DNA from 4 places in the Pseudomonas sp. LARHCG127 genome. Region 4 is predicted to be linked to each of the others. Evidence: predicted binding sites of a transcription regulator. Region 4 holds the regulator's gene; each other region holds the start of a gene.
The links. Region 4 encodes FliA, which starts transcription of late flagellar genes. Its sites were predicted from a motif close to CTAAAGTTTNNNNNNNNNNNGCCGNTAA; they were not measured.
Positions count from the first base shown of each region.

Region 1: a site for FliA is predicted at 5,583-5,610, ahead of flgM (flagellar biosynthesis anti-sigma factor FlgM). Genes of this name have one in related genera too.
Region 2: a site for FliA is predicted at 6,114-6,141, ahead of ACIPQ1_RS01880 (methyl-accepting chemotaxis protein). Genes of this name have one in related genera too.
Region 3: a site for FliA is predicted at 1,830-1,857, ahead of ACIPQ1_RS06085 (methyl-accepting chemotaxis protein). Genes of this name have one in related genera too.

Region 1 is NZ_JBIXJT010000007.1:272,888-280,625, forward strand. Features, by position in the region: gene ACIPQ1_RS14625 (tetratricopeptide repeat-containing response regulator) at 1-132, shown strand, start outside; gene ACIPQ1_RS14630 (sensor histidine kinase) at 125-817, shown strand; gene ACIPQ1_RS14635 (glutamine synthetase family protein) at 1,149-2,390, shown strand; gene ACIPQ1_RS14640 (MFS transporter) at 2,461-3,816, shown strand; gene ACIPQ1_RS14645 (flagellar brake protein) at 3,878-4,624, opposite strand; gene ACIPQ1_RS14650 (flagella synthesis protein FlgN) at 4,717-5,184, opposite strand; gene flgM (flagellar biosynthesis anti-sigma factor FlgM) at 5,232-5,546, opposite strand; gene flgA (flagellar basal body P-ring formation chaperone FlgA) at 5,719-6,483, opposite strand; gene ACIPQ1_RS14665 (chemotaxis protein CheV) at 6,562-7,488, shown strand; gene cheR (protein-glutamate O-methyltransferase CheR) at 7,548-7,738, shown strand, end outside.
Region 2 is NZ_JBIXJT010000001.1:409,586-417,323, forward strand. Features, by position in the region: gene ACIPQ1_RS01855 (chemotaxis protein CheW) at 1-295, opposite strand, end outside; gene ACIPQ1_RS01860 (methyl-accepting chemotaxis protein) at 335-1,993, opposite strand; gene ACIPQ1_RS01865 (chemotaxis protein CheA) at 2,028-4,130, opposite strand; gene ACIPQ1_RS01870 (STAS domain-containing protein) at 4,167-4,451, opposite strand; gene ACIPQ1_RS01875 (response regulator) at 4,467-4,835, opposite strand; gene ACIPQ1_RS01880 (methyl-accepting chemotaxis protein) at 4,847-6,064, opposite strand; gene ACIPQ1_RS01885 (MATE family efflux transporter) at 6,616-7,738, shown strand, end outside.
Region 3 is NZ_JBIXJT010000003.1:49,769-57,506, reverse strand. Features, by position in the region: gene ACIPQ1_RS06090 (TonB-dependent siderophore receptor) at 1-1,602, opposite strand, end outside; gene ACIPQ1_RS06085 (methyl-accepting chemotaxis protein) at 1,896-3,692, shown strand; gene ACIPQ1_RS06080 (YbdD/YjiX family protein) at 3,936-4,133, opposite strand; gene ACIPQ1_RS06075 (carbon starvation CstA family protein) at 4,149-6,215, opposite strand; gene ACIPQ1_RS06070 (PilZ domain-containing protein) at 6,374-6,730, shown strand; gene radA (DNA repair protein RadA) at 6,938-7,738, opposite strand, start outside.
Region 4 is NZ_JBIXJT010000011.1:23,356-31,093, forward strand. Features, by position in the region: gene ACIPQ1_RS19010 (protein phosphatase CheZ) at 1-475, opposite strand, end outside; gene ACIPQ1_RS19015 (chemotaxis response regulator CheY) at 494-865, opposite strand; gene fliA (RNA polymerase sigma factor FliA) at 1,033-1,776, opposite strand; gene fleN (flagellar synthesis regulator FleN) at 1,773-2,603, opposite strand; gene flhF (flagellar biosynthesis protein FlhF) at 2,719-4,068, opposite strand; gene flhA (flagellar biosynthesis protein FlhA) at 4,080-6,209, opposite strand; gene ACIPQ1_RS19040 (RHS repeat-associated core domain-containing protein) at 6,686-7,738, shown strand, end outside.

The DNA.
Region 1 (7,738 bases), on a different contig from region 4:
GACACCACTGTGGAGTCGGAACTGCTGCAGGAGTGCCGTGCCTGCCTGAAACTGGTGGGCATGATGCCCGATACCGATGCGCGTTTTGCGCGCTATCAAAAACTGCGAAGCAAGGCATTTGGCGATGAATGACAGCGAACAGGCACTCGATTTTTCCACGGTGATCGCGTCGACCGTGCATGACATGAAAAACTCCCTGACCTTGCTCATGCAGGCGCATGGGCAATGGCTCGAGCGCTTGCCCGAATCCGAGCGACAGACTTCGGAGCAGGGCGTCATCGAGTTCGAGTTCGCCCATCTCAACGGTCTCATGGTGCAGTTGCTGGGGTTGTACAAGCTCGGCGTCAACCAGTTGCCACTGCACCCGGCCTACCATGAGCTGGATGACTTCATCGAGGCGCAACTGGCCGGCCATCAGGATGTGTTTCGCAGCCGTGGGATCATGGCCACCTACGACGTCGATCCGCTCAGCCCGCTGGGTTTTTTCGACCGCGAGTTGGTCGCCTCGGTGCTCGACAACTGCATCAACAACGCCATTCGCCATGCGCGCCAGGCATTGTTGATCAGTGTGAGTGATGAAGCCGGGCAACTGGTGCTGACCATCAACGACGACGGCGAGGGTTACCCGCCAGAGATGATCGAGCGTCAGGCCGAGTATGTGCAGGGCATCAACCACAGCAGCGGCAGCACCGGGCTGGGCCTGTATTTCGCCGCGCGGATCGCCGGGTTGCACCAGCGCGGCGGCGTGAGCGGGCGGACCGAGATTGCCAATGGCGGTGTGTTGGGCGGTGGGGTGTTCCGGCTTTATCTGCCCTGAATAATCGTCCTGACAATACAAATCCCCTGTGGGAGCGAGCTTGCTCGCGATAGCGATGTATCAGCCAACTCAATATTGGCTGAGCCGACGCCATCGCGAGCAAGCTCGCTCCCACAGTCGTGTTGCATAAGATTTTTTTAATTGCCTCCGGCTGCTTGATATTCCGAACAGCCGGAGCCTATTTTGTACGGGTTGCCGTTCGCGGCTCGCACATAACAAGGATTGCGTCATGACGACCGATGGCCAGCGTTCACTCGCGCAGCGACTGACGGGCATTGATGAGATTGAATGTGTCACGCCGGATTTGAATGGCGTGCCGCGGGGCAAGGTGATGACCGCCGAGGGGTTCCTCGAAGGCCGGCGGTTGCAGTTGGCGCGGGGCGTGCTGCTGCAATGCATCATGGGCGGTTATCCGCCGTCGCGTTTCTACGGCAGCGACGACGGCGACCTGGCGCTGGTGGCCGATCCGAAACAGATCCACCGCCTGCCCTGGAGCCAACAGCCCCGTGCCCTGGCGATCTGCGACGCCGACGAACTGACCGGTGAAAGCTCCCGGCTCTCGACACGCGGCCAGCTCAAGGCAGTTGTCGCGCGTTATGCGGCCCTTGGCCTGGCGCCGGTGGTGGCGACCGAGCTGGAGTTCTTCGTATTCGCCCCCAACCCGGACCCGACCCAGCCGTTCCAGCCGCCGATGGGCCTGGATGGACGGCGCGAAGACGGCCAATCGGCGTTCAGCATCAGTTCCAACAATGGTCTGCGCCCGTTCTTCAGCGAAGTCTATGCCTGCATGGCGGCGCTCGGCTTGCCTCGCGACACCTTCATGCACGAAATGGGCGTGAGCCAGTTCGAGATCAATCTGCTGCACGGCGACCCTTTGTTGCTGGCGGACCAGACCTTCCTGTTCAAGCACCTGCTCAAGGAAGTCGCCCTCAAGCACGGCCTGACCGTGGTCTGCATGGCCAAGCCCCTGGCCCACACGCCGGGCAGCTCGATGCATATCCACCAGAGCGTCGTCGAGGCGGCCAGCGGCCGCAACGTGTTCAGCGACGACGCGGGCGAACCGACGGCCACGTTCCGGCATTTCATCGGCGGGCAACAGGCGTGCCTGGCGGACTTCACCGCGTTGTTCGCGCCGAACGTGAATTCCTACCAACGCCTGTGCCATCCGTTCGCTTCGCCGAACAATGCGTGTTGGTCCCATGACAACCGTTCGGCCGGGTTGCGGATTCCCGCCAGTTCGCCGGTGGCCCGACGGGTCGAGAACCGCTTGCCCGGGGCCGATGCCAACCCCTACCTGGCGATTGCCGCCAGCCTGGCCGCCGGGCTGTACGGGATCGAACATCGCCTGGAGCCGAGCGCGGCGATCCAGGGCGAATTCGAAGTACCGGATAATCTGTCGCTGCCATGTACCTTGCATGCCGCCCTGGAGCGTCTGAAGCGTAGTCATCTGGCGAAGGAACTGTTCGGAGCGGAGTTCATCGAAGGCTACATCGCCTCCAAGACCCTGGAGCTAACCAGTTTCTTTGACGAAATCACGCCCTGGGAGCGGCGTGTCCTCGCGGCCCAGGCCTAACGAACCGTCGCATTCGGGCTATCTTCAACGGATAGCCTTTACTTACCTCAAGGAGCCGCTCGGAACGCCGATGCGCCAAATCTGGAAACCTTTTCGAGCGCTTTATTTCGCCTCGCTGATGATGTTGATCGGCTCGGGCCTCTTGAGTACTTACCTGGCCTTGCGCCTGGCCGCCGACCATGTGGACAGCCTCTGGGTCGGTGCGCTGATGGCCGCCAACTATTTCGGCCTAGTGCTGGGCGGCAAGATCGGTCACCGGCTGATCGCCCGCGTCGGGCACATTCGCGCCTACTCGGCCTGTGCCGGGATCGTCGGGGCGGCGGTGCTGGGCCATGGTCTGGTGAACTGGCTGCCGGCCTGGATCGTGCTGCGGATGATCGTTGGCCTCGGCATGATGTGCCAGTACATGGTCATCGAGAGTTGGCTCAACGAACAGGCCGACGCCAAGCAGCGCGGTGTGGTGTTCAGCGGCTACATGATCGCCTCGTACCTGGGGTTGGTGCTGGGGCAGTTGATCCTGGTCATGCACCCGGCCCTGGGCCTGGAACTGCTGATGCTGGTGGCGCTGTGTTTCGCCCTGTGCCTGGTGCCGGTGGCGCTGACCCGGCGGATTCACCCGGCACCGCTGCATCCGGCACCGATGGAGCCGCGTTTCTTTATAAAACGCGTGCCACAGTCTTTGACCACGGTGTTGGGCTCGGGGCTGATCGTCGGTTCCTTCTACGGTCTGGCGCCGCTCTACGCCTCCCAGCAGGGCCTGAGCACCGAACAGGTCGGCCTGTTCATGGGTAGCTGCATCTTTGCCGGCCTGTTGGTGCAGTGGCCGCTGGGCTGGCTATCGGATCGTTATGACCGGGCACTGTTGATCCGCTGCTTCGCTCTGGCCCTGGCGGTGTGTGCGTTGCCGCTGGCCATCTTGTCGAAGGTGCCGCTGGAAATATTGTTCGTCGCGGGGTTCTGCTGTTCGTTGGTGCAGTTTTGCCTGTACCCGCTGGCGGTGGCGTTTTCCAACGACCATGTCGAGGGCGATCGCCGGGTGTCGCTCACGGCGATGCTGTTAGTGACCTACGGCGTGGGCGCCAGTATCGGCCCATTGGTGGCCGGCGTGCTGATGAAGCTGTACGGCAGCCAGATGCTGTATGGCTTCTTCGCTTTGTTTGCGTTGGTGCTCGTGTGGCGGATTCGGCCGAAAGCGGTCACCAATCTGCATCAGGTCGATGATGCACCGCTGCACCATGTGGCCATGCCGGACAACATGACCAGCTCGCCCTTGGTGGCGTGCCTTGATCCAAGGGTCGACGAGCAGGTCGTTCAGGAGCAGATGCAGACATCGCCCAATCCGGACGCGGAGCCTGAGCCAGCCGCCGAAGCCGCTGCGGAAACCGAGGAGCCCGAGGGGCCCAGTTTTACCCAGGCCAGGCCTTGAAACAGGCATAAAAAAACGGGCAGTCACCGCAAGGGACTGCCCGTTTTTCATGCCTTGAGGATCAGAGGTCGTCTTTGTCGAAGCGGCGGGCTTCGCGCTGGAGCTGGTAGACGAACCGCTCGACTTGCCGTTGCACCAGGCCGCTGATGTTGTGGAAGCGTACGCCGGCGAACGTAGTGTTGAATCGTTCTTCGAAGTGCAGGTAGCGCAGCTCGACGGGGGCGGTCATGTTGCCAAACGGCAGGGCTGCGACGAAGCGCTCGTACACTTGGCCCAATTGCAGTCGCTCGGTGATATCGCCGTCGAAACGCAACTTGCAACCGGTGGCGGAAATGTCCAGCAGCTTGCCTTCTACGGGGGACTTCATCTTGTCGCCGCCCAGTTCAACGCTCACCAGTTGCGCCAGTTTCAGGGCGGCGCGGAAGGCGTTGCGACGTTGGTGGTAGACCACCTCGTCGGGCAGGGCGCCGCGGTAGCAGCGACCGTCGCTGGATTCATCGATGGTCAGCGGGCCCTTGCCATCCCACGCGATGCGCACGCCGTCATGGAAGCCCTCGACGCGAAACGGCTCGCCGGCCAGTAGGAAGCGCTCGCCGTCCCGGGGAATCATTTCATCCAGGGCGATGGAATTGGTCTCGCGATCGACATTGACCAGATAACTCTGAAAGCGCTGGGTACGTTCATGGAACGTAATGATCAGCGGGTCGTGGCTATCTTGCAGCATCCGCAGGTTGCCGGAGATTTCCAGGGGCGTGGTAAGGACCTTGGGTGGCTGCGGAGCATCATCCGCGTTTGAGGCATTGAACACGGTGGGTCAATCTCCAGGCAAAATACGACTACGAATGGCTAGCATTTTGCCAGCATGTTTCGCGCGTTGATAGAGCGAAGGCATAGTTCGTTTCATGCCTGGCTGAGCGGACGGTGCTTGACCATTCTGGCCGTCGAACCGCTGGCGTCATACAGTGTCGGGATCTCGCCGCCGTTGAGAATGCGCAATTGGTTGGCGGTGGCGGCCTGCTGCATCTGGATCGACTGGCCGTTGCGGGCGTTGGTCGCCTGGCATTGGGCGAGCAGGTCGTTGAGTACCTTGCTCTGGGACAGCAACTGATCGCCGACGGTCGACTGACCGGCCAATTGCTCGAGGCCGTCATGATTGGCGGGCAGGTTGAGGCTGGCGAGGATCTCGCTGCGCTTGCGGCCATGCTGGTCGAGCAAGATGATCAGTGCCTGTTTCTGCGCCAGGATATTTTCCAGCAAAGGCATGTCACGACCGTGCAGGGCCACGGATTCGGCCTGCAATAACTCCAGCAATTGTTGCGCTGGTACGAAGTCGTCGATGATCAGTTGCAATAATTGAGTGTCGTGCATGGCTGGCCTTGGGTCTTAGCGTCCAAAAGCCTGGCGCAGGCGGCGGCCTAGCGCTGGGCTTCGAAGTTGAGCAGTTTGCTGGCTACGCGGTTGCTGTCGACTTTGTAGCTGCCATCGGCGATGGCTGCTTTCAACTCGGCCACGCGGGCGTTGTCGACGACAGGTTGATCGCGCAGCTTGTCAGTGAGCTTCTGCAACTGCTGAGCCTCATTGCTGAGGTGTACCGACTCCCCGTTGCTGACTTCGGCTGGCGTGGACAGCGGCGCGGATTTGTCGGTTTCGACGGTTTCCTTGGTGGCGCTGGTACGCGTAGTGCCTGTCAGCGGTGAAGAGCTGTTTAAACGATTGAAGTCGATGACCATGGTAAAAAACCTCTGGGTATTTGGACGCTTGCCATGTTTTCGGCCATTCCCAAAAAAACTTTAGGCTCATTTATTCAATGAACGTGCGCACGTCTGCGCTTGCCTTTGCATAAGGCACAGTCTAGGGAACACCGGGATCAAGCGCCAGCTTTCTACCTCCTTTACCAGGTCATTACATCGCCACTTCCACTTGGCCTGGGGCCATCACCTGCGCCTTGATGACGCGCTGGGAGTTAAGGTTTTTTACTCGTATCTGTTCACGCATGCCGCCATTGGACAGGGCCTCGCCGGGCATCCGCACGGCCAGGGAACCGCTGCGGGCGGTGATGACCACCTGGTCGCCCTTGCGGACCACCTCGGCCTGCTCCAGGTGCACCAGGGTCACGACCTGGTCGGCGACCATTGGTCGGACAAGTTTCTGCCCGATGGCCTGATCGACCGAGGTCAGGAAACCCTGGGTGATCTGGCTGATGTCGCGTTCGCGCAACATGACGTCCTGGGGTTCGACGATCCCGGCCCGCTTGAGCGGACGGGTGGTGGTGACAATTTCCCGGAACAGGCGCACTTGAGCGGGCACGAACACCGTCCAGGGCGCGGCGCTGTCGCAACGGACCTTCACCGTGACGCGCCCCAGGGGCCGGGCCGGGCTCTCCAGGGAAGCAGTCAATTCCTTGTCACACATGGGCATGCGCAGGCGCGGGTCGAGTTGGTTGACTTCGATTTCGTAACGACCTTCGGTTTGACTGGTTGCCAGATAGTCTTCTACGGTGAATTCAAGAAAGCCCTGAGTGACGCCGATAAGGAGATCAGGCAAGGTAACCGGAACCGCCGCAAGGGCAGGACTGCCCGAGGTGAACAGGCAGGCAGCCAACAGTGCACCGAGCCAGTGGCGGCAGTGAGTGGTCAGGCGTCGAGAAAATGTCGTTTGTGCGTTCATGCCGGTTCAATAGCAAGCCCCGTGCCGTTTAGTGATGAATGCGCGTCGGACACATTAGCGTTAGGTAGGAGTCAGGGCATGGCGGGAGTAATGGATTCGGTAAACCAGCGCACTCAGCTGGTCGGTCAGAATCGCCTGGAGCTGTTGTTGTTCCGTCTCGACGGCCAACAAATGTATGGGATCAACGTATTCAAGGTCCGCGAGGTGCTGCAATGCCCCAAGCTGACCCTGATGCCCAAGTCCAGCCCCGTCGTGTGCGGTGTGGCCAATATCCGGGGTGCGACCATCCCGATTCTCGACCTGGCGATGGCGACCGGTTCCGGTCGGCTGCTGGACCAGAGCAATCCGTTTGTGATCATCACCGAGTACAACACCAAGACCCAGGGTTTCCTGGTGCGCTCGGTGGAACGCATCGTCAACATGAACTGGGAAGAGATCCATCCGCCGCCCAAGGGCACCGGTCGCGATCACTACCTGACGGCGGTGACGCGGGTCGATAACCAGTTGGTGGAAATCATCGACGTGGAGAAAATCCTCGCCGAAGTGGCACCCACGCCGGAAGCGATCTCCGCGGGCGTGGTGGACGCCGAGACCCAGCACAAGGCGATTTCGCTGCGGGTGCTGACCGTCGACGATTCTTCGGTGGCCCGCAAGCAGGTCACTCGTTGCCTGCAAACGGTCGGCGTCGATGTGGTGGCGTTGAACGACGGGCGACAGGCGCTGGATTACCTGCGCAAGCTGGTCGATGAGGGCAAGAAGCCCGAGGAAGAGTTCCTGATGATGATCTCCGACATCGAGATGCCGGAGATGGACGGGTACACCCTGACCTCGGAAATCCGCAGCGACCCGCGTATGCAAAAGCTGCACATCATCTTGCATACTTCGTTGTCCGGTGTTTTCAACCAGGCGATGGTCAAGAAGGTCGGTGCCGACGATTTCCTGGCGAAATTCCGCCCCGATGACCTGGCTTCCCGGGTCGTCGATCGGATCAAGGCAGCAGAATAAAGTAGAGGTCGGGCGCGTTGTGCGTCCGGCAAGTCAACACGAATGAAAGAGGCGGTATCTTGTCTACGGGTAATTTGGATTTCGAACAGTTCCGGGTCTTCCTGGAAAAAGCCTGTGGCATCCTGCTTGGTGAAAACAAGCAGTACCTGGTGTCGAGCCGTCTCAATAAATTGATGGAGCAACAGGGCCTCAAGTCATTGGGCGAGCTGGTGCAGCGTATCCAGACCCAACCGCGCAGCGGCTTGCGCGA
Region 2 (7,738 bases), on a different contig from region 4:
CGTCAGCGCTGGACGCTTCGATGATCACCACGCACGAACGCCGGCTGATCGCCGAATTCGGCCGGCCGAAACGGGCCGACAAATCCACCACCGGCACCACCGCGCCCCGCAGGTTGATCACCCCGCGCACGAAGGCCGGCATCATCGGCACCACGGTGAGGTTGCCGTACTCGATGATTTCCTTGATGCACAGGATGCCGATGGCAAACATCTCCGTGCCGAGCATGAACGTCAGGTATTGCGCTTCTTCCTCGACCGCGAGGGCGGTTTGACGTGTGGTCGCGATGGCGCCCATTGCCTTTTCTCCTTTAAGCAAACCTGTGGAACCGGGCCATCAGAACCGGGTGAACTCGGATTCGTCCGGGGCGCTGGCCATGTTGTAGGCAAATGCCTTGGGCATGACCGGTGCCGGCGTCCGGGCCGGTTTGCGGCTGGACGGGCCGGGGGTGTTGTCGATCCGAGCGACCTGGACGGCGGATTTGGGCGGCGTGTCCAAGGTGAAGAAACTCATGGCCTGTTGCAGTTGTTCGGCCTGGCTGCTCATTTCCTCGGCGGTGGCGGCCAGTTCTTCGCTGCTGGAGGCGTTCTGTTGGGTCACCTGGTTGAGCTGGGTCATGGCGGTGTTGATCTGCGCCACGCCGGCAGCCTGTTCTTCGGAGGCGGCGCTGATTTCCTGCACCAGGTCCGAAGTCTTGTTGATGGAGGGGACCATCTCGTTGAGCAGGTTCCCGGCCTTTTCCGCCATGTCGACGCTGCTGGAGGACAGCTCGCCGATTTCCTGGGCAGCCACCTGGCTGCGTTCGGCCAGCTTGCGCACTTCGGCGGCGACCACTGCGAAGCCTTTGCCGTGTTCGCCGGCACGGGCGGCTTCGATGGCGGCGTTGAGCGCCAACAGGTTGGTCTGGTAGGCGATGTCGTCGATGATGCTGATGCGCTGGGCGATTTTCTTCATCGCCACCACGGTCTGCTGCACGGACTCGCCGCCGTCGGTGGCTTCCTTGGCGGCCTTGCTGGCCATGCCGTCAGTCACCTTGGCGTTCTCGGTGTTCTGGTTGATGCTGGCGCTCATCTGCTCGATGGAGGCACTGGTTTCCTCGACGCTGGCCGCCTGTTCGCTGGTGGCCTGGCTCATCGACTGCGCGGTGGCGCTGACTTCTTCGGAGGCGCTGGCCAGGTTGTCCGCGGCGTTACGCACTTCGCCGATGATGTGCGAGAGCTTGCCGACCATGTTCTGCATGGCGTTGAGCACCATGCCGGTTTCGTCCTTGGAGCCGCCTTCGATTTTTGCGTTCAGGTTGCCTTCGGCCAATTGTTCGGCGACAACCGCCGCCTGTTTCAACGGACGGGAGATGATGCGCGAGATGAACAGCGCCAGGCCCAGGCCCACCAGCAGGGCGGCAACCAGCACGGCGATGATCGACAGGCGTGCGTTTTCATACAGCTTGGTGCCGTGTGCACTGGCGACATCAGCGCCAGCCGCGTTGAGCTCGACCAGTTTTTGCAGGTCGCCGGTCACCAGGTCGAACCGACGCTTGGACTCGCCCTTGAGCATCGCATTGGCCTGCTCGGCCAGGTTCTGCCGCGACAATGCGAGGAGGTCTTTGCTGACCGCCAGATAAGCAGCCCAGTCGTTGCGGGTGGTGTCGAATACCTGCCGATCTTCAGCGCTGGAGAGCAGTTTTTCGTAGGTGTCCAATCGCGTGTCGAAGGCCTTCTTGGCTTCCTCGGCCTCTTGCTCGAGGGTGACGCGCTCTTGCTCGGAGTCGGCGACAATGTGGCGGTTTTCCTTGAGGCGATAGCTCGCCGCATAGAAGCGCATACCCGAGGCGGCGCGCATGGACGGCATCCAGTTTTCACGGATGTCGAGGGCGGTGTGGTTCACCTGGCCCAGTTGAATAATCGAGAACACCCCCATGACGGCGGTCAGCGCCAGCACCACAAGAAATGAAGTGATCAGTTTGGTGGCGATTCTAAGGTCGTAGAACCATTTCATTGGGAAGTACCTCTCCATGGAGTTGCTAAAAGCGTCAGCGAGCGTTGGCTTGTTGTAGTTGAGTCGGGTTGAAGCGGTTTTCGGCCTGGGCGATCTGGGTGAGCAGGGCCGGTACGTCGAGAATCAACGCCACGGCGCCACTGCCCAGGATGGTCGAGCCACTGATGCCGCGAAGGGCGCCAAACAGCTTGCCCAGCGGCTTGATCACGGTCTGGAATTCACCCAGCAAGTCATCCACCACCAGCCCGGCCTTGAGTTCGGCGTAGCGCACCACCACCACGTTCTGCCGACGCGCGGGCGGGCCTTCATGGTTGAAGTGATCGCGCAGGTAGACCAGGGGCAGCACCTCGCCGCGCAGGTCGAGGTAGCCTTGTTCGCGGCTGGCGAGCCCATCGTCTTCGCTCAGCTCGATGCATTCCTGGACCATGTCCAGCGGAATGACATAAGTCGACTGACCGATACCCACCAGGAATCCATTGATGATCGCCAGGGTCAGCGGCAGGCGGATGCGCACCACGGTGCCCTTGCCGGTTTGGCTGTCGAGGTCGACGGTGCCGCGCAGCAGGGTGATGTTGCGCTTGACCACGTCCATGCCCACGCCACGCCCCGACAGGTTGGTCACGGCCTGGGCGGTAGAGAAGCCAGGTTCGAAAATCAGGTTGTAGATTTCCTGGTCGGTGGGGCTGGCACCCTGGGGTACCAGGCCACGTTCCTGGGCTTTTTCCAGGATCCGGTCGCGGTTCAGGCCGGTGCCGTCGTCGGCGATTTCCAGCACGATGCTGCCGGAGTCGTGGTACGCATTGAGATGCAGGTGCCCCTTGGCCGGTTTGCCGGCGGCCAGGCGGGCCTCGGCGGTTTCAATGCCGTGGTCCATGGCGTTGCGCAGCAGGTGCATCAGCGGGTCGCCGATTTTTTCCACCACGGTCTTGTCCAGCTCGGTCTCGGCGCCGCTGATGATCAGGTCGATGTCCTTGCCCAGCTCCTGGCTGACATCGCGCACCACCCGACGGAAGCGGTTGAAGGTTTCGCCGATGGGGATCATGCGCAGGCGCAGGGCGCCGTCGAGGATTTCTTCCACCAGCCCGGAGACGGACGAGGTGGCTTCCTGCAACGGGTCGTTGTGGCAGGTGCGGGCCAGCAGGCTCGCACCGGCGCTGGCGATGACCAGTTCGCCCACCAGGTTGATCAACTCGTCGAGCTTGTCGGCATTGACCCGCACGTAGGTGCCGTCCTTGCCTTTGCTGTCGCTGGTCACCGGCTGTTTGTCGGTGGCGATCTGGGCGGGCATGCGCGGTGTCTTGCGCTGGTCGCCGAGCAATTCGCCGGTGGCGACCAACGCGGTGTTTTCCTCGGGCGGCTCCGGCGAGGTCGTGACCAGGCCAGTGTTTCCCTGTGGTGCGGCGGCGTCATCGATGGCAACGATGTCGATTTCGCAATCTTCCCGGACGAAGTCGAACACTTCGTTGATCGCGCTGTGACTGGCGGCCGAGCGAAACGCGATGTCGAAGCCCAGGTAGCAGGACTCGGCGTCCCAGGCCTCGGCGGCGGGCAGGGCGTCGGTCAGGGTGGCGATGTCGACGATTTCACCCAGGGTTTGCAGGTAGCGCAGGAACGACAGCGGGTCCATGCCGTTGCGGAACACGTCCTGGCCGAAGCGCAGGGAGATGTGCCAGAGGCGTGTTTCTCCGGGTTCGCTGGTGTTGGTTTCAGGGGCTGGCGTCGGGGCTGCGGCGGGCGAGGGCGCCTGGTACTCCTGCAGGATCTGGCACAGCTCCACTTCCCGTTGCAGGGCCGGCGGCGGCAGCGTTCCGCCCTGGTTGGCGGCCACGTTGATCAGTTCCAGCATGTGATCGCTGGACTTGAGCAGCACCGCGATCAGGCCGGCGTCCACCTCGACGCTGCCGTTGCGCAGGCGATCGAGCACGTCTTCGACGATGTGGGTGAAACTGACGATCGGTTCCAGGCCGAACAGCCCGGCCGAACCCTTGATCGTGTGGGCCGCCCGGAAGATCGCGCCAATGGCGTCATCGTCACCAGGGTCGGTTTCCAGGTGCAGCAGCGACTCTTCCATCGCCTGCAACTGTTCCCGTGCCTCGACGATGAAGGTCTGTTGTGCCTGATCGAGATTGATGCTCACGCTCATATCCTTTGTCGTGTCCGACGTATTGCAGTCCTAGGCAACCAGGTTGCACAGGGCAAGTGTTTCCGTGACGGCCTTGCTTTGGCCGGTCAGGCTCAGTTGAGTCCCGGCCCTGGAGGCCTCGCGCTGTACCATCAGCAGCAGTTGCAGGCCGGCGCCGTCCATCTCGGTGATCTGCGACAGATCCAGGGCCATCCGCGGTGTTGCGCCCAGGTGCGGCAACCATTGCGCAGACAGGTCGGCCGCGGTGTAGATCGTCAGCTCGCCGTCGATGTGCACCTGGGCGGTGTCATCGTTTGTTTCGTAGTGCAACGGCATCTAAGCCTCCGGCCATCAAGGAAGAATCAGCTTGGAGACCGCCGCCAGCATCTGCGCCGGCTGGAACGGCTTGACCACCCAGGCTTTGGCCCCAGCAGCCTGGCCTTCCTGTTTCTTCGATTCCTGGGATTCGGTGGTGAGCATGATGATCGGGGTGAACTTGTAGCTGGCCAGCTTCTTGACCTCCTTGACGAAGGTGATGCCGTCCATGTTGGGCATGTTCACGTCGCTGATGATCAGGTGCACTTTCTGGCCGTTGAGCTTGCCCAGGGCGTCCCTGCCATCGCTGGCTTCGATCACGTCATAGCCGGCACTTTTCAACGCGATGCCGACCACCTGCCGAACGCTCGCGGAGTCGTCGACAACCAATACACTTTTAGCCATGAACGGCTCTCCTAAAAGAAGGTTATTTCCTGTGAAGTCTGTTGCGCGCTCGAGTCGCCGTGGTGATTGCGGCGTTGCTCGTCGGTGGCGTAAGTGGTTTCCATGCGCGCCAGCCATTGGCGGGCGTCGATGGAAACAGCCTGTTCGGGCGACTGACTGGCCTGCTGCAAGTGCACATGCAGGTCCTCGATGTTGTCGCGCACGTGGCTGAGGATCTGGCTGACCCGGTCCTGGAATTGCAGGCTGACCAGCACCTCGGTGAGTTCATCGCGGATGCCGAAGCTTTCCCGTTGCAGCATGTCGGCCGAGTCGGCCAGCCGGCCAGTGACACTCTTGAAGCGCTCCAGCACCTGCTGGATGCTCTGCTCGGAGGCGCTGACGGAATGGCTGTCCTGGTCGGCACCGCTGGACGCGGCATGGACCAGTTGGGTGATGGCGGTGTTGATGATGTCGACCTTGGCCGACATCTGCTGGCCGGTCTCGCTGGACTTGCTCGACAGGCTGCGCACGGCGTCGGCCACCACGGCAAAGCCACGCCCGGCTTCGCCGGCACGGGCGGCTTCAATGGCGGCGTTGAGGGCGAGCAGGTTGGTCTGCGCGGCAATCGCCGCGACGTCGGCGGCCATGGTCCGCAGCTCGCCGGTATAAGCCGTCAGGTTGCGCACCTGGGCCAGGGTTTCGTCGCGGCTGGCCTGGGTGGCCTTCAGGGAATCGATGACCTTGACCAGTTCGCCTTCGCTCTGGGCCAGCACCTGCACGGCACCGCCGTTGCTCTGGCCGGCCAGTTCACCGGCGGCCAGTTGCGAGGCTTGCACGGTGTCTTCCAGGCGCGACGAAATGCCGGTGAAGCGGCTGGTCAGGGAGACGATCGCGGTTTCGGTCTGCTGCCGGGAGCTTTCGACTTGCTTGGCCCAGATCGGCATGGCACCGAGAATGACTTCGTTGAATTGTGCGTGGGTTTTATGAGCCTGGTGCTCGCTGCCTTGCAGGTCGTGGTCGGCCATGGCGGCGGCGAGGGCGCTGTCGAACTGCTGGCGTTGCGAGCGTGCAGCCCACACGCCAACCCCGGCGCCCAAGGCCAGGATCGCCACGCTCAAGCCGATGTTCGATGCACTCGCGCCATTGAGCGCGAGCACGCCAACGCTCGCGGCAATGGCCACCAGCACGGCACTCCAGAGGATGCGCGGTTGTGGTTGGGAAAGGGAATGACCGTGAGAATACGACGTCATGGTTCGGTCCTTGAACAGTGTTGCTAACAGGTTATTTGCGAATAACTGGTTATCTGCGACCCTTACTCGGACTTTAAGACCGGCTGTCCGATTCCGGTATTGCGGTAGGCATTGGCCTACCCAGTACGTGGCACTGTGCCTTCAGATTAGACGCAGTCTGGGAAATGTCGAATGGCCCCGACGAAGGTATAAGCCGCGTGGCGGGAAGTGCGCGCAGAGGGGCTTTTGTGGCGAGGGAGATGGCTTAAGGGGCCTTTGTGGCGAGGGAGCTTGCTCCCGCTGGAGCGCGAAGCGGTCCCAAAAGCGGCTGGCGAGGTCAGCCTGATACACGGCGTGTCCAGGTTTCGGGGCCGCTGCGCAGCCCAGCGGGAGCAAGCTCCCTCGCCACAAGAGCTACAGAGCCACAAGAGCCACAGAGCCACAAGAGCCACAAGAGCCACAAGAGCCATAAGAGCCATAAGAGCAGCCTGCGCCGAATCTTCTGAAACGAGTTGTATGGATTGAGCTAAATTACCGGCACCCGGATTTTCAAACCTGCCATCAGAGCTCCCATGCCCACCCAGCCTCTCTGGAAAACCTATCTCCTGTTCCTGCTTCCCATGGTCCTGTCCAACTTCCTGCAGTCCATGTCCGGCACGCTCAACAGCATCTACATCGGCCAGATGCTGGGGACCCAGGCGTTGGCAGCGGTGTCGGGCATGTTTCCCATCGTGTTTTTCTTTATCGCGTTGGTGATCGGCCTGGGCGCGGGGGCCGGGGTGTTGATCGGGCAGGCCTATGGCGCCGGCGAAACCGGCAAGGTGAAGGCGATTGCCGGGGCGACCTTATTGCTGGGGGCGATCATCGGCCTGGCGGCGGCGGTGCTTGGCAGTGTCTTTGCGCGGGAGGCGTTGCAGGGGCTCGGCACGCCGGCCGATGTGCTGGAGGACGCCGTTTCCTATGCCCGGGTCATGCTGTGGATCTTGCCGATGTTGCTGGTATTCGTGCTGTTCACCCAACTGCTGCGCGGGGTGAGCGATACGGTGTCACCGATGTTGGCGCTGCTGGTGTCCACCAGTGTCGGGCTGCTGCTCACGCCGGCGTTGATTCGCGGCTGGCTGGGTTTGCCCCAGATGGGCATCCAGAGCGCGGCATGGGCGGGGCTGGTGGGGACGACGTCGGCGATGCTGATGCTGGCGTGGCGCCTGAATCGTCGCGAGCATGCCCTGGCGCCGGACCGTGCGTTGTTCGCCGCGATGCGCCTGGACAAGGACATCCTTGGCAAAGTGCTGCGCATTGGCCTGCCCACAGGGTTGCAGATGGTGGTGATTTCGTTGTCAGAGTTGGTGATCCTCGCGCTGGTCAATCGCCACGGTTCCGAGGCCACGGCGGCCTACGGCGCGGTGACGCAGATCGTCAACTACGTGCAGTTTCCGGCGCTGTCGATTGCCATCACCGCCTCGATCCTCGGCGCCCAGGCCATCGGTGCCGGGCGCCTGGAGCGCCTGGGGCCGATCCTGCGCACGGGGCTGGCGATCAACCTCTGGCTCACCGGTGGGCTGGTGCTGCTGGGCTACCTGTTGTCCCACTGGCTGTTGGGGCTGTTCATCACTGACCCGGCGGCGCGGATCCAGGCCGAACACCTGCTGCATATCATGCTTTGGAGCTTGCTGGTGTTCGGTTTCCAGGCAATCG
Region 3 (7,738 bases), on a different contig from region 4:
GTCGAACAACGCGAGGTTGATATTCAAGCCTGGCAGCGGATCGTACTTGGCGCCAATTTCGTAGCTACGGCCCTCCTCTGGTTGGAAGGTACGACGATCCTTGTCGACTACATCATTAGGCTTGAACGACCGGCTGTAGTTGCCGTACAGCGAAAGGGTATCGCTGGCTTTATAGACCAGCCCCAGGAACGGAACGAAGGCGTCGCCATTGTCATCACGATTGACATCGTAATCACCGCCTAAGCCTTGATCGCTGTACTGATCGTAGTGTTGATAGCGACCACCCAATACCAGAATCCAGCGGTCATCCAGATGCCAGTTGTCTTTCAGATACACCGAGCTGGAATTCAGCTGGTTTCGCAGGTCACTGTCAGTAGAGCTGACAAGGCTTGGCTCTGGCAGGTTGCCATAGACCGGCGACGTGACATCGAAACCAGGCTGGACTTTTCCACGGTAGGTCTTACCCCGGAACTGATCGGATACCTGGTTATCAATGCCAACCAAAAGGTCGTGGCGCTGGCCGAACAGTTCCTGCTTGCCCATGAAATCCCAGCTGGCGTAGCGGGTTTCATCATCGTAATGAGCGCCATTGGCCCTTCGGCTCAACAGGTTTCCAGTCAAAGTGACGGGCTGCGCAATCGAAAGACTATACCGGTCATTGTTCCACCCATAGGTCACCCGGGTTTTCCACGCCTCACTCAACTCATATTCAAACCGCGCCGTCGCCGTTTCGCGAATACCGACACTCTTGGCCCAAGGCTCGTCCAGGCGTTTGTCATAGTCGATGTCCACCGGGTGCCCGTTCTTGAACACCGTCCCCCGATCAAACGGATTGGAATATTCGTTGTACTCATAACTCAGGTTCAACGAAGCCCGCTCACCCGTCCAAGCCAGTGACGGCGCCACCAGGGTGCTCTCGTTGACGCCGTAGTTGCGCCAGTAATCCTCATGCCCGCGCTCGGCGATCAGGCGATAGGCCAACCCGGTGTCACCCAACGGCCCAGTGGTATCCAGGGCCATGGTGCCGCCGCCTTCGCTGTAGGCCGAACCGCTCAGCGTGGTGCTTTGGGTGTATTCCGGCTTCTTGCTGATGACGTTGATCAGACCGCCGGGCTCCAGTGCGCCGTACAACATCGAGGCCGGGCCCTTGAGCACTTCGACGCGGTCGGTGGTGGCGCTGAAGTTATGGCCCAGGTTCGAACGCACGCCGTCGCGCAGGATCGAGCCGTCGTCGTTGGTGCCAAAACCACGCTTGACCAGCGAGTCCCGCGAGCCGCCCAAGGTGTTGCCCTGGCTGACGCCACTGACGAACTTCATCGCATCAGCCAGAGAGCGCACTTGATAGTCCGCCAGGGTCTGCTGGGTTACCACGTTGATCGATTGCGCCTCTTCCTTGATCGGTACATCGCTCTTGCTCGCCGTGCTGGCTTGCGACGTCGTATATCCCTCGTCCTGAGTGACACGACTGCCCTGGATGGCCGTGGCCGGCAGTTCGACAGCGTCCTGCGCCCATAGCGGGCTGGCAATGAAGCAGCAGGACAAGGTTGGCAACACACACTGGATGAGGACGTTGCGATTTGCGAGGGGGGTGGAACGATTCAAGACGCGCACTCATGGAAGGGACGTTAATGAGAGCAAATATACTTTGAGAATCATTCCCAGTAAATCTTTTGTATCAAATGATGATCGTTCCAAAACCTTTGTGGGAGCGAGCTTGCTCGCGATAGCGGTAAGTCTGTTGCATTGATGTTGGATGTGCCGGCGCCATCGCGAGCGAGCTTGCTCCCACAGGATTTCGCGCCAGAGTGATATCAAATTGCCCTGCCGCCCTAAAGCTTTGGCGCTCGCGGTCGAATGTATTCCATTAAGAGATTTTTTTGCCCAGGAGCAGCGGCATGCAGACGTTAAAGGCCTTGTACGAGTCTATCGAGATGCAGTTTTTCGATACCCTCACCAAAAAGCTGTCGAGCCTTTTCCTGTTGGTGCTGGTCAGTGGCTTGCTTTATTGGGTCGCCCTCAGCGCCCGCGCCGAGATCATGCTGTTGTTGCGTAACGCGCAGTTGGACGGCACGCTGCTAGGGCAGATCGAGGGCCGGCTCGACAGCCTCACCCATGCCTTGCTCTTCGGCGCTGTCCTGACCCTGGGCATGATCAGCTTCATGGTCTGGTATTTCCGCCACCTCATCGTGCGCCCCGTCACCACCATGACCAAGGCCCTGGAAGAGATCGCCAACGGCGAAGGCGACCTGTCCAAGGACTTGCCGCTGGTGACCCACGACGAGATCCGCACACTCGCTGCCACCTGCAACCGCTTCCTGGCCAAGCAGCGGGAGATCATCAGCAATGTCCAGGCGCTGACCGTGCACATTGCTGTCGAGTCGGCCCGTTCGCTGAAGAACATCAGCGACTCCAGCGACAGTGCCACCCACCAGGCGCGCTTCGCCAAGGAAGTGATGGACCAGAGCAACACCGCCGTGGGCCGCATCGAAGAAGTGTCGCGCCAGACCCAGGGCATCTCCAGCACCACGGCGCAGAACCTGAGCATGGCCCGCGATTCCTACGCCGAGCTGTTGGAAGTGACTGGCAACATCAGCGAAATCTCCAGCAGTCTTGGTGAGTTCGCCACCCTGGTGAGCGCCTTGAACCAGCGTTCGTCGAGCATCAAGTCGATTGTCGGGTTGATCCAGCAGATCTCAGCCCAGACCAACCTGCTGGCGCTCAATGCCGCCATCGAAGCCGCCCGGGCCGGCGAAAGCGGCCGTGGCTTCGCGGTGGTGGCCGATGAAGTGCGGACCCTGGCACAAAACGTCAGCCGGGCCACCGACGATATCTCGCGCAACATCGACGCCATGCTCGACGAGGTCAGTTCGACCCATGAGCAGACCACGCAGATCAGCCACAGCGCCCGGGAAACCCAGAAAGTGGTGGAGCGCGCCTCCGGCCATTTCGAAAGCATGATCGTCGACTTCGAATCCACCAACGGCAAGCTGGCTGACATCGCGACCCACATCCAGCAGTTCGCCGACAGCAACACCGGGATCAATGACCGGGTCACCCAGATTCACGCCGATAGCCAACTGATCGACCAGCGCATGCAGCATTCGGCCACGGCCACTCGCGACCTGTCCGGCGTGGCCGAGAAGGTCCAGGCGCTGCTGGGTCGTTTCGTCCTTGGGCACGGCAAGCTGGATGCCGCCATCACCCGCGCCAGCGAGTGCCGCGATACGCTGCAAGTACGCCTGGAAGCGCTGCAACGGGAAGGCCTGAACCTGTTCGATCAGAATTACCAGCTGGTGCCCGGCACCGATCCCAAGCAGTACATGACCAGCTACACCGAACGCTTTGCCCAGGTCTGCCAGGAAGAATGCGACAAGCTCACCCGCAGCACGCCGGGTGGCAAGGTGTCGTTCATGGTCGACAGCAAGGGCTATTGCCCGGTGAATAACAGTTGGGTCTCCAAGCCGCCGACCGGCGACCGGGCGGTGGATTTGCCGGTGTGCCGCAACAAGCGCATCTTCAACGACCCGATCGGCCTGCGCGCGGCGGGCAACGTCCAGCGCTTCCTGCTGCAGACCTACCTGCGCGATACCGGGGAAATCATGACCGAGATCGACGTACCGTTCTTTTTCGGCGGCCGTCATTGGGGCAACTTGCGGGTGGGCTTCGATGCAGCGGTGTTGTTGGCGGACTGATATCACCGGAATCAAGCCAGACAACCGCCCCGTGGCGAGGGATCTGTGGTGTGAGCAAATCCTGGGACCCACCCCACAAGGGATCTGTGGTGTAGGCAAATCCTGAGGACCAACCCAAAACAACTGTGGGAGCGAGCTTGCTCGCGATAGCGGTGTGTCAGCCACATCAATGGCGACTGACCTGACGCCTTCGCGAGCAAGCTCGCTCCCACAGGGTTGCATCATCCACTGGCAGTCAGCGGTTCAACAGCACTTGGGCCCACCCTTGCCACCGTAACGGGCCTCCTGGCGTTCCCGGAAGAACGCCTCATAGTCCATCATCGGCTTGTCCGGGTGCTTGGTTTGCATGTGCTCGACGTAGTTGTCGTAGTCGGGCATGCCGACCATCAGGCGGGCGGCCTGACCGAGGTATTTACCCAAGCGACTCAAGTCATTGAACATCGTTGCAATCCTCTATCAAGCGTCCGGCAGGGCCTGGAAGGGTGCTTCCTTGTCCGTGCGTTCCTTCGTGCCCCAGGCGGCGATGCCAACCTTGAGCGCGTAGAACAGGATGCTGAAGACCACGAACAGGAACAACACCGTCAGCGTTGCGTTGGTGTAGGCGTTGAACACCACGTGCTGCATCTGCTCGATGCTCTTGGCCGGGGCCAGGATCTGGCCGGCGGCCAGGGCGTCGTTGTATTTGCGCGCCAGGGCCAGGAAGCCGATCGCCGGGTTGGCGTCGAACAGCTTGATCAGGCCCGCGGTGGTGGTGCAGATCAGCAGCCAGCTCGCCGGCAGCAGCGTGACCCAGACATAGCGCTGGCGCTTCATCTTGATCAGGACCACGGTGGCGAGCATCAGGGCGATACCGGCCAGCATCTGGTTGGAGATGCCGAACAGCGGCCACAAGGTGTTGATGCCGCCCAGCGGATCGATCACGCCCTGGTACAGCAAGTAACCCCACAGCGCCACGCAGCCGGCGGTGGCGATCAGGTTGGCAGTCCAGGATTCGGTGCGCTTGAGGGCCGGCACGAACGAGCCGAGCAGGTCCTGCAGCATGAACCGCCCGGCACGGGTGCCGGCGTCCACCGCGGTGAGGATGAACAGCGCTTCGAACAGGATCGCGAAGTGGTACCAGAACGCCATGGTGTTCTCACCCGGCAGCACCGAGTGCAGGATCTGCGCGATCCCCACCGCCAGGGTCGGCGCACCGCCGGCACGGGCCAGGATGGTGGTCTCGCCGATGTCCTTGGCCACCGCTTGCAGCGCGTCGGGGGTGATTGCAAAGCCCCAACTGCTGACAGTCTGGGCCACGGCCACCACATCAGTACCGACGATCGCCGCCGGGCTGTTCATGGCGAAGTACACGCCCGGTTCGATCACCGAAGCGGCCACCATGGCCATGATCGCCACGAAGGACTCCATCAGCATGCCGCCGTAACCGATGTAGCGGGCGTTGGTTTCGTTATCCAGCAGCTTGGGCGTGGTGCCCGAGGAGATCAGCGCGTGGAAGCCCGAGACCGCGCCGCAGGCGATGGTGATGAACAGGAACGGGAACAGACCGCCCTTCCACACCGGCCCGGTGCCGTCGGTGAACTGGGTCAGTGCCGGCATTTTCAGCTCGGGCATGGTGACCAGGATGCCGATCGCCAGGGCGACGATGGTGCCGATCTTGAGGAACGTGGACAGGTAGTCCCGTGGCGCCAGGATCAGCCACACCGGCAGCACCGCCGCGACAAAACCGTAGCCGATCAGCATCCAGGTGATCTGGATCCCGGTGAAGGTGAAGGCCTTGGCCCAGACCGGGTCGGCGGCAATCTGCCCGCCCAGCCAGATCGAACCCAGCAGCAACAGCACGCCGATGATCGAGATCTCGCCGATGCGGCCCGGGCGGATGTAGCGCATGTAGATGCCCATGAACATCGCGATCGGGATGGTCGCCATCACCGTGAAAATGCCCCACGGGCTCTCGGCCAGGGCCTTGACCACGATCAGCGCCAGCACCGCGAGGATGATGATCATGATCAGGAAGCAGCCGAACAGCGCGATGGTGCCGGGGATACGGCCCATTTCCTCGCGCACCATGTCGCCCAGGGAGCGACCGTTGCGGCGGGTGGACAGGAACAGGACCATGAAGTCCTGCACCGCACCGGCCAGCACCACGCCGGCGATCAGCCAGAGCGTGCCGGGCAGGTAGCCCATCTGCGCCGCCAGCACCGGCCCGACCAAAGGCCCCGCGCCGGCAATGGCCGCGAAGTGGTGGCCGAAAAGGATGTGTTTGTTGGTCGGGACGTAGTCCAGGCCATCGTTGTTGAGCACGGCGGGGGTGGCCCGGCGCGCATCGAGTTGCATCACGTTGTTGGCGATGAAGAGGCTGTAGTAGCGGTAGGCGACCAGGTAGATGGCCACGGCGGCGACGACGATCCAGAGGGCGTTGATCGCCTCGCCTCGACGCAAGGCCACGACGCCCAGGGCGCTCGCACCTATGACGGCCAGCAGTAGCCAGGGCAGATGGCGTAGCAGGCTATTATTGTTTTTCATTTTTATATTCCAGCCAGGGTGGACAAGAAAGATAGCCACTGGAGTTTAGCGCTAACCTGGGCAAAGGCCATACCCGACATTCGTCTGTCTGTTGCCGAACGGTGACGATGCTCTCCCAGTTCGGTCTATAGTCAGTGAATCTCCAGAGGGAATGCGTAATGAGCGAACGTCGCCGCTTCGTACGAGTTGAATTCCATGCCAGGACCGAACTGAGCCAGGGCCCGTTTATCTGGCCGGTGGAGTTATTGGATTTATCCCTCAAGGGGCTGCTGATCACAAAACCCGAACCCTGGCTTGGCGCCCCCGACCAACCCTTCATGGCGGATATCCATTTGAGCCCTGACGCGGAGATCAAAATGGAAGTTCGGTTGGCCCATGATGACCATGGTCACCTGGGCTTCGTCTGCGAACATATCGACCTGGCTTCCATCGCACACCTACGCCGATTGATAGAGCTGAACCTGGGCGACCCTAAGGAGCTGGAGCGGGAGTTGAAGGCTTTGATCCATATTTGAAAAGCCCCGCCGCAGCCCCCGTGTGCACAGTCCCCGCCCTGTGCACGATCCCCTGTGGCGAGGGAGCTTGCTCCCGCTGGGCCGCGTAGCAGCCCCAAGAGCAGCAACTCCACCAACCTGACACACCGCGATGCATATTTGAGGGGCTGCTGCGCACCCCAGCGGGAGCAAGCTCCCTCGCCACGGAGGCCTGCATCCGCCTCGGCATTATTCGAACAACGCATCCAACGCCTGCTCCAGGCGTGTCACCGCGATGATCTGCAACCCCGCCGGCGCTTCCTTCGGCGCGTTCCCCTTGGGCACGATGGCGCGTTTGAAGCCGTGCTTGGCGGCTTCCTTGAGCCGCTCCTGCCCGCTGGGCACCGGTCGCACCTCCCCCGACAGCCCGACTTCACCAAACACCAACAGATCATGGGGCAGCGGCCGGTTGCGCAGGCTGGACATGACCGCCGCCATCAACGCGAGGTCGGATGCGGTCTCCAGTACCTTGACCCCACCCACGACATTGAGGAACACGTCCTGGTCATGTGTCGGGATCCCACCGTGTCGATGCAATACCGCCAGCAGCATGGCCAGCCGGTTCTGATCCAGGCCCAGGGTGACCCGTCGTGGGTTCGCCAAGTGACTGTCGTCCACCAGCGCCTGCACCTCGACCAACATCGGCCGGGTCCCTTCCCACGTTGCCATGACCACGCTACCGGGGACTTCTTCCTGGGCACGTGTCAGAAAGATCGCCGACGGGTTCGAGACTTCTTTCAGGCCCCTGTCGGTCATGCCGAACACCCCCAGTTCATTGACCGCGCCAAAGCGATTCTTCACCGCCCGTAGCAAACGCAGGCGCCCATCGGATTCGCCTTCGAAATACAACACGGTGTCGACCATGTGCTCCAACACCCGCGGTCCTGCCAACGCACCTTCCTTGGTGACATGGCCCACCAGGAAAATCGCCGTGCCGCTCTGCTTGGCGTAGCGCACCAGCAACGCCGCGCTTTCACGCACTTGGGACAC
Region 4 (7,738 bases):
GGTTTTCGCTGCTGCTGCGCGTCAGGAAACCGTCGACCCGACGGGCCAGCTCCCGAAATTCTTCAGCACCGACTTCGCGACGCATGAACCGGCCCCAGTCGGTGCTCAAGGCCTGGGCCTCTTCACTCAGGCCATTGACCAGCGGCGTAGCGCTTTCCACCAGGTCCATGGTGCGGTTGGCCGCCGCCTCGGTCAGCTTGACCACATAGCCCAGGCGCTCGGTGGCGTCGGTGATCTGCGAGACTTCCTCGGCCTGCGGCATGTGCGGGTCGATCTGGAAATTGACAATCGCGCTGTGCAGTTCACGCGTGAGCTTGCCCACTTCCTGATACAGACCACGGTCACGGGTCTGGTTGAGCTCATGGATCATTTGAACCGCATCGCCAAAGCGACCTTTTTCAAGGCTGTCGACCAGTTCGCGGGCATGTTTTTTCAGGGTCGATTCGAAATCGCCCATTGAAGATTCGTTGTCCATAGCTCCCCCGTGGCGCCGTTAACCGATGCGTTCGAAGATTTTTTCGATCTTCTCTTTCAACGCCTGGGCCGTGAAGGGCTTGACCACATAGCCGTTTACACCGGCCTGGGCCGCTTCGATGATCTGCTCGCGCTTGGCTTCGGCAGTCACCATCAGCACCGGGAGGTGCTTGAGTTTTTCGTCGGCGCGCACATGGCGCAGCAAGTCGATACCGGTCATGCCGGGCATGTTCCAGTCAGTCACCAGAAAGTCGATGCTCCCGCTGTTGAGGACCGGAATGGCTGTGACGCCATCATCCGCCTCGACCGTGTTGGTGAACCCAAGGTCACGCAACAGGTTTTTTATGATCCGCCGCATCGTTGAGAAGTCATCAACGATGAGGATTTTCATGTTCTTGTCCAATTCGACCTCCAAGCAGTCTTAAACGCGCCCAGCACCTGGACGCGCCATTTCAATCAATTCCGGCACAACACTCGACAACGGTCTGGAGCACAACGGATGGAAACTGACCCGGCAACGCCATGCCAGTCCCGCTCGCAGTGTCCCCACACTGCCTGTCAGCGCGCTCGCCACTCCCCCAAACGGCCCCGCAAGCGGGCCGCGCACTGGCTGTGTAACTGGCTGACCCGAGATTCGCTGACCCCCAGGACCTCACCGATTTCCTTGAGGTTCAGCTCTTCGTCGTAGTACAGCGCCAAGACCAGTCGCTCACGTTCCGGCAAATTGGCAATCGCATCCGCCAGCGCGCTCTGGAAACGTTCATCTTCCAGGTCACGTGACGGCTCCATGTGAGCACTCGCGTTATCCTCATGCAGCCCTTCGTGCTCGCCGTCCTGCAAGAGGTCGTCGAAGCTGAACAGGCGACTGCCCAAGGTATCGTTCAAAATCCCGTAATAATCATCGAGACTCAACTGGAGTTCGGCCGCAACCTCGTGATCTTTAGCGTCACGCCCAGTTTTAGCTTCGATTGCCCGAATCGCGTCACTGACCATGCGGGTATTGCGGTGCACCGAACGCGGCGCCCAATCGCCCTTGCGGACTTCATCGAGCATCGCCCCGCGAATGCGAATACCGGCATAGGTCTCGAAACTGGCGCCCTTGCTGGCGTCGTATTTGTTCGACACTTCAAGCAGGCCGATCATGCCGGCCTGGATCAAGTCCTCGACCTGGACACTGGCTGGCAACCGCGCCAGCAAGTGATAGGCGATACGCTTGACCAGTGGCGCATAACGCTCGATCAATTCGTATTGGGCGTCCCGTGCCGATTTTTTGTAGAGATGGTTGTAACCGCTGGCTGTCATAACACGGGCCCTGCTGTTTGTTGCACAAGACGCTCGACGAAAAACTCCAGATGCCCGCGGGGGTTGGCCGGCAGTGGCCAGGTATCGACCTTCTGGGCGATCGCCTTGAACGCCAGCGCGCATTTGGAACGTGGAAAGGCTTCATAAACGGCACGTTGCTTCTGGACGGCCTTGCGCACGCTTTCGTCGTAAGGCACTGCACCGACGTATTGTAGGGCGACGTCCAGGAAGCGATCGGTGACCTTCGTCAATTTGGCGAACAGGTTGCGTCCTTCCTGCGGGCTCTGGGCCATGTTGGCCAGGACGCGGAAGCGGTTCATGCCATAGTCGCGGTTAAGCAGTTTGATCAGGGCATAGGCGTCGGTGATGGACGTCGGTTCGTCGCAGACCACCAGCAGCACTTCCTGGGCGGCGCGCACGAAACTGACGACCGAGTCGCCGATGCCGGCCGCGGTGTCGATCACCAGCACATCGAGGTTGTCGCCGATGTCGCTGAACGCCTGGATCAGGCCCGCGTGCTGCGCCGGGGTCAGGTGAACCATGCTCTGGGTGCCGGAGGCAGCCGGCACGATGCGAATCCCGCCCGGCCCCTGCAACAGCACGTCGCGCAGTTCGCAACGGCCTTCGATCACGTCCGCCAGGGTGCGTTTGGGGGTAAGCCCCAACAACACGTCGACGTTCGCCAGGCCCAGGTCGGCGTCCAGCAGCATGACCCGTCGGCCAAGCTCTGCCAGAGCCAGGGACAAGTTCACTGACACGTTAGTCTTCCCGACGCCACCTTTGCCGCCGGTCACCGCGATCACCTGTACGGGATGCATGCTGCCCATGTTCGTTCTTTACCTTGTCTTCTTAGACGGAGGCCACATTACTGGCTGCGCGTTCGCATACGGAACAATGCATGGCAGACCATCGATGTAGGTACAAAAAATATTCATGATTACCTCAGCCGACCTGCTTGGTCGGGCTGTGGTAGATGTCAGCGAACATGTCAGCCATGGCTTCCTCGCTGGGTTCTTCCTGCATTTGCACACTTACGGCACGACTGACCAATTGATGACGGCGCGGCAGATGCAAATCATCCGGGATCCGCGGCCCATCGGTCAGGTAGGCCACCGGCAGTTCATGACCGATCGCCAGGCTCAACACCTCGCCCAGGCTTGCCGTTTCGTCCAGCTTAGTCAGGATGCAGCCGGCCAGCCCGCAGCGTTTGTAGCTGTGATATGCGGCGGTTAGAACCTGTTTTTGGCTGGTGGTTGCCAACACGAGATAATTTTTTGACTTGATACCGCGTCCGGCCAGGCTTTCGAGCTGCATGCGCAGGGCCGGATCGCTGGCTTGCAGGCCGGCGGTATCGATCAGCACGACGCGTTTGCGCAGCAGCGGCTCCAGCGCCTGGGCCAGGGATTGGCCCGGATCCACATGGGTCACCGACACATTGAGGATGCGGCCCAGGGTCTTGAGTTGTTCCTGGGCACCGATACGGAAACTGTCCATGCTTACCAGGGCGATGCTCTGGGCGCCGTACTTGAGTACATAACGGGCGGCGAGCTTGGCCAGGGTGGTGGTCTTGCCCATGCCGGCAGGACCGACCATGGCAATGACCCCGCCCTCTTCCAGCGGCTCGACTTCCGGCGTGGCAATCATGCGTGCCAGGTGCGCCAGCAACATGCGCCAGGCTTGGCGCGGCTCTTCGATACCATTGATCAGCGCCAGCAGGTCGCGGGACAACGGGCCGGACAGGCCGATGCGTTGCAGGCGACGCCACAGGTTGGCCTGGGCCGGACGGCTGCCTTGCAGCTGGTTCCAGGCCAGGGAGCCGAGCTGGACTTCCATCAGCTCGCGCAGGCTGTTGAGTTCGAAGCGCATCGAGTCCAGGGCGCGCGGGTCAAGCCCACGGGCTGGCGCGGCAGGTGCCGGCTCTGGACGACGCGGTTCGGCCTGGACCTGTTCCATCAGCGGTTCGGCGGCGGTCAACGGCAGGCCGGCGGTCAGCGGTTGACCGGCGAACAATTGACGATTGATGCCCGGCGCACCTTCGCCTTCGCTGCTGCGCAGGCTCAGTTCGGCCTGGGCGCTGGCGATGCGCGATTGAGTCTTGCGCAGCTCATCTTCAAGTTCCATGTTCGGAACCCGTGGCGCCAGCGCCGACAATTTGTAATCCAGGGCCGCCGTCAGCTCGACACCGCCGGCGATACGACGGTTGCCAATGATGGCTGCTTCAGCGCCCAGCTCGTCACGAACCAGTTTCATGGCCTGACGCATGTCTGCGGCGAAAAAACGCTTCACTTGCATAAACCACTACCTCAGCCGTTGGGCCCTACTGTCGCAACGATGGTCACTTGCTTGTTGTCCGGTATTTCCTGGTACGCCAGCACATGCAGCCCCGGGACCGCGAGGCGTCCGAATCGCGAGAGCATCGCGCGAATCGGACCGGCCACCAGCAGGATCACCGGTTGGCCTTGCATCTCTTGCCGCTGGGCTGCCTCGATCAGCGAACGCTGCAGCTTCTCGGCCATGCTTGGCTCCAGCAGAACACCCTCTTCCGAGCCTTGTCCTGCCTTCTGCAGACTATTGAGCAATATCTGTTCCAACCTTGGCTCCAAGGTGATAACAGGCAGCTCAGACTCAGTGCCTACAATGCTTTGGACGATTGCACGGGATACGCCGACCCGAACCGCGGCCACCAAGGCGGCGGTATCTTGACTCTTGGACGCGTTGTTGGCGATGGCTTCGGCAATACTGCGTATGTCGCGCACGGGCACTTGTTCGGCCAACAACGCTTGCAGCACCTTGAGCAACTGCGACAACGAAACCACGCCCGGCACCAACTCTTCAGCCAGCTTCGGCGAGCCTTTGGCCAGTACTTGCAGGAGTTGCTGGACTTCTTCGTGGCCAATCAACTCGCTGGAGTGCTTGTACAGAATCTGGTTCAAGTGGGTCGCCACCACGGTACTGGCGTCCACCACGGTGTAGCCGAGGGACTGGGCCTGGGCCCGCTGACTGATTTCGATCCACACCGCCTCCAGGCCAAAAGCCGGATCCTTGGCGGTGATGCCGTTGAGGCTGCCGTAGACCTGGCCAGGGTTGATCGCCAGCTCGCGGTCGGGGTAGATCTCGGCTTCGGCCAGGATCACGCCCATCAGTGTCAGACGATAGGCGCTCGGCGCCAGGTCGAGGTTGTCGCGGATGTGCACAGTGGGCATCAAGAAGCCCAGGTCCTGGGAGAGCTTCTTGCGCACCCCCTTGATCCGCGCCAGCAACTGACCACCCTGGTTGCGGTCGACCAAAGGAATCAGGCGATAACCGACTTCCAGGCCGATCATGTCGATGGGCGTCACGTCATCCCAGCCCAGTTCCTTGGTTTCCATGGCGCGGGCCGGCGACGGCAGCAGTTCCTGCTGGCGCTTGACCTCTTGCAGGGCCTGGACTTTCTGCACGTTCTGCTTCTTCCAGAACAGGTAGGCACCGCCAGCTGCCAGGGCCGCCATGCTCAGGAAGGAAAAATGCGGCATGCCAGGCACCAGGCCCATCACCGCCATCAGGCCGGCGGCAACAGCCAGGGCCTTGGGCGAGGCGAACATCTGCCGGTTGATCTGCTTGCCCATGTCCTCGGAGCCCGAAGCGCGGGTCACCATGATCGCGGCGGCTGTGGATAACAGCAGTGATGGCAATTGCGCCACCAAACCGTCACCGATGGTCAACAAGGCGTATACCTTGCCGGCATCGCCGAAGGTCATGCCATGCTGGAAGATGCCGACGGCCATGCCGCCGATCAGGTTGATGAACAGAATCAACAGGCCGGCGATGGCGTCACCGCGCACGAATTTACTGGCACCGTCCATGGAGCCGTAGAACTCGGCTTCCTGGGCCACTTCCAGGCGGCGCAGCTTGGCCTGGCTCTGGTCGATCAGGCCGGCGTTGAGGTCGGCGTCGATCGCCATCTGTTTGCCGGGCATCGCATCGAGGGTGAAACGCGCGCTTACCTCGGAAATCCGCCCGGCGCCCTTGGTCACCACGACGAAGTTGATGATCATCAGGATGGCGAAGACCACGATACCGACCACGTAGTTACCGCCGATCACCACTTCGCCAAAGGCCTGGATCACCTTACCGGCGGCGGCGTGGCCTTCTTGGCCATGAATCATCACCACCCGGGTGGACGCCACGTTCAGCGCCAGGCGCAACAGCGTGGCCACCAGCAGGATGGTCGGGAACACCGCGAAATCCAGCGGCCGCAGGGCGTAGACGCACACCAGCAGCACCACGATCGACAGGGCGATGTTGAACGTGAAGAACACGTCCAGCAGGAACGGCGGCACCGGCAGCATCATCATGGCGAGCATGACCAGCAGCAACAGCGGCACGCCCAGATTACCCCGGCTGAGGTCTACGACATTGCTGCGTGCAGAGCTGAGTAACTGAGAGCGATCCACCAATATTCCCCGTTCCTGTGAAGCAAACTTTTGACGCCCGGAGGGGGCGCAGGCGGGGTATTGCAAGAAGCCTTCCAACTTTTGCCGGAGGCGGGAATAGAGCGGCTGACGCACATTCAACTTTGTGGGAGCGAGCCTGCTCGCGATGGCGATTTGTCAGTCAATATCTGTATCGACTGGATCATTGCAATCGCGAGCAAGCTCGCTCCCACAGGGTCATGCTGTTCACCTAAGGCAAACGACGAACCTGTGGCGAGGGAGCTTGCTCCCGCTGGGTCGCGAAGCGGCCCCGAAACAAGTCGAATACGAAACATCAGACACACCTGTTATCGCGGTCGCTGCGCAACCGAGCGGGAGCAAGCTCCCTCGCCACGGGGCCTGGCGCTTTCCAGGCAAACCTAACAGTTCTGCTAGTTCCCCCTTTGCACCCCAACCCCGATAATCCAACGGAGCCTCACCCAAACGGAGCGTCGACCATGTCAGCCACGCACCTCTGCACTTACCGCTATGACCCTCTGGATCGCCTCACCTGCCACACCGTGATGACTCACGCGCCTGTCCAGCGGTTTTATTGCAAGTCTCGCCTGACGACAGAAATCGAAGGGGCCATCAGCCGGTCAATTGTCCAACATGGCGATCAATTGCTGGCCCAGAGCGAAACCCAAGGCAGCGCAAAGCAAGCGACATTGTTAGCGACCGATCAGCAACGCTCGGTATTGCATGCCGTTTCCTCCAATGAAAGGCAGTCCCATGCCTATTCGCCTTATGGCAATCGAACTATCGGCAACGGTTTTTTGAGCCTGCTCGGCTTCAATGGAGAACGACCGGACCCGGTGACCGGGCATTATTTGCTGGGGAATGGTTATCGGGCGTTCAATCCGGTTTTGATGCGGTTTAATAGTTCGGACAAATTGAGTCCGTTTGGCAAGGGCGGGATAAACTCTTATGCATATTGTTCAGGTGATCCAATAAACAGGAGCGACCCGAACGGAAGGATGGGGATCAGTTCTCTCTGGCGTTGGGTGAGCGCGGCTCTTTTTCCTGCTCGCCCGAGAATTCATTTAAGCGGGCCCGAGGTCGTATTTAATTTAAGGGGGCCCGAGATTGTAATCAATAAGTTCTCCCTCCCTCCAAAAGGTTATTATGTAGTTAAAACAACTATCCAACGTCCATGGCGGGCGACGGAGGGAATTGAAACAATACATAAAAAAACCATACTATCCACCCTCCCGCAAAGACTTGAAGAAGCGGCCTTTTCAATCCTTCCGAATACTTTCGATCCACGTAAATATACGCGCCTCTTCCAGAACAAGATTGACCATCTCTCCCGAGTCAATTTTTTTAATTACTTGCAGGATAGGAAAACAGTATCACGTCTTCAAAGCCCCGGAATGCCAGATACGGGCAAAATCAATCTTATAGGATCCCTAAGCGAAGCGAGCAAGGTACGAGGAATCAATATGTTTGCGCTGGAAAAGTGGAAGTATGAAATTAGACGTAGTGAATCTTATTATTCCCTCAGTGGCTTC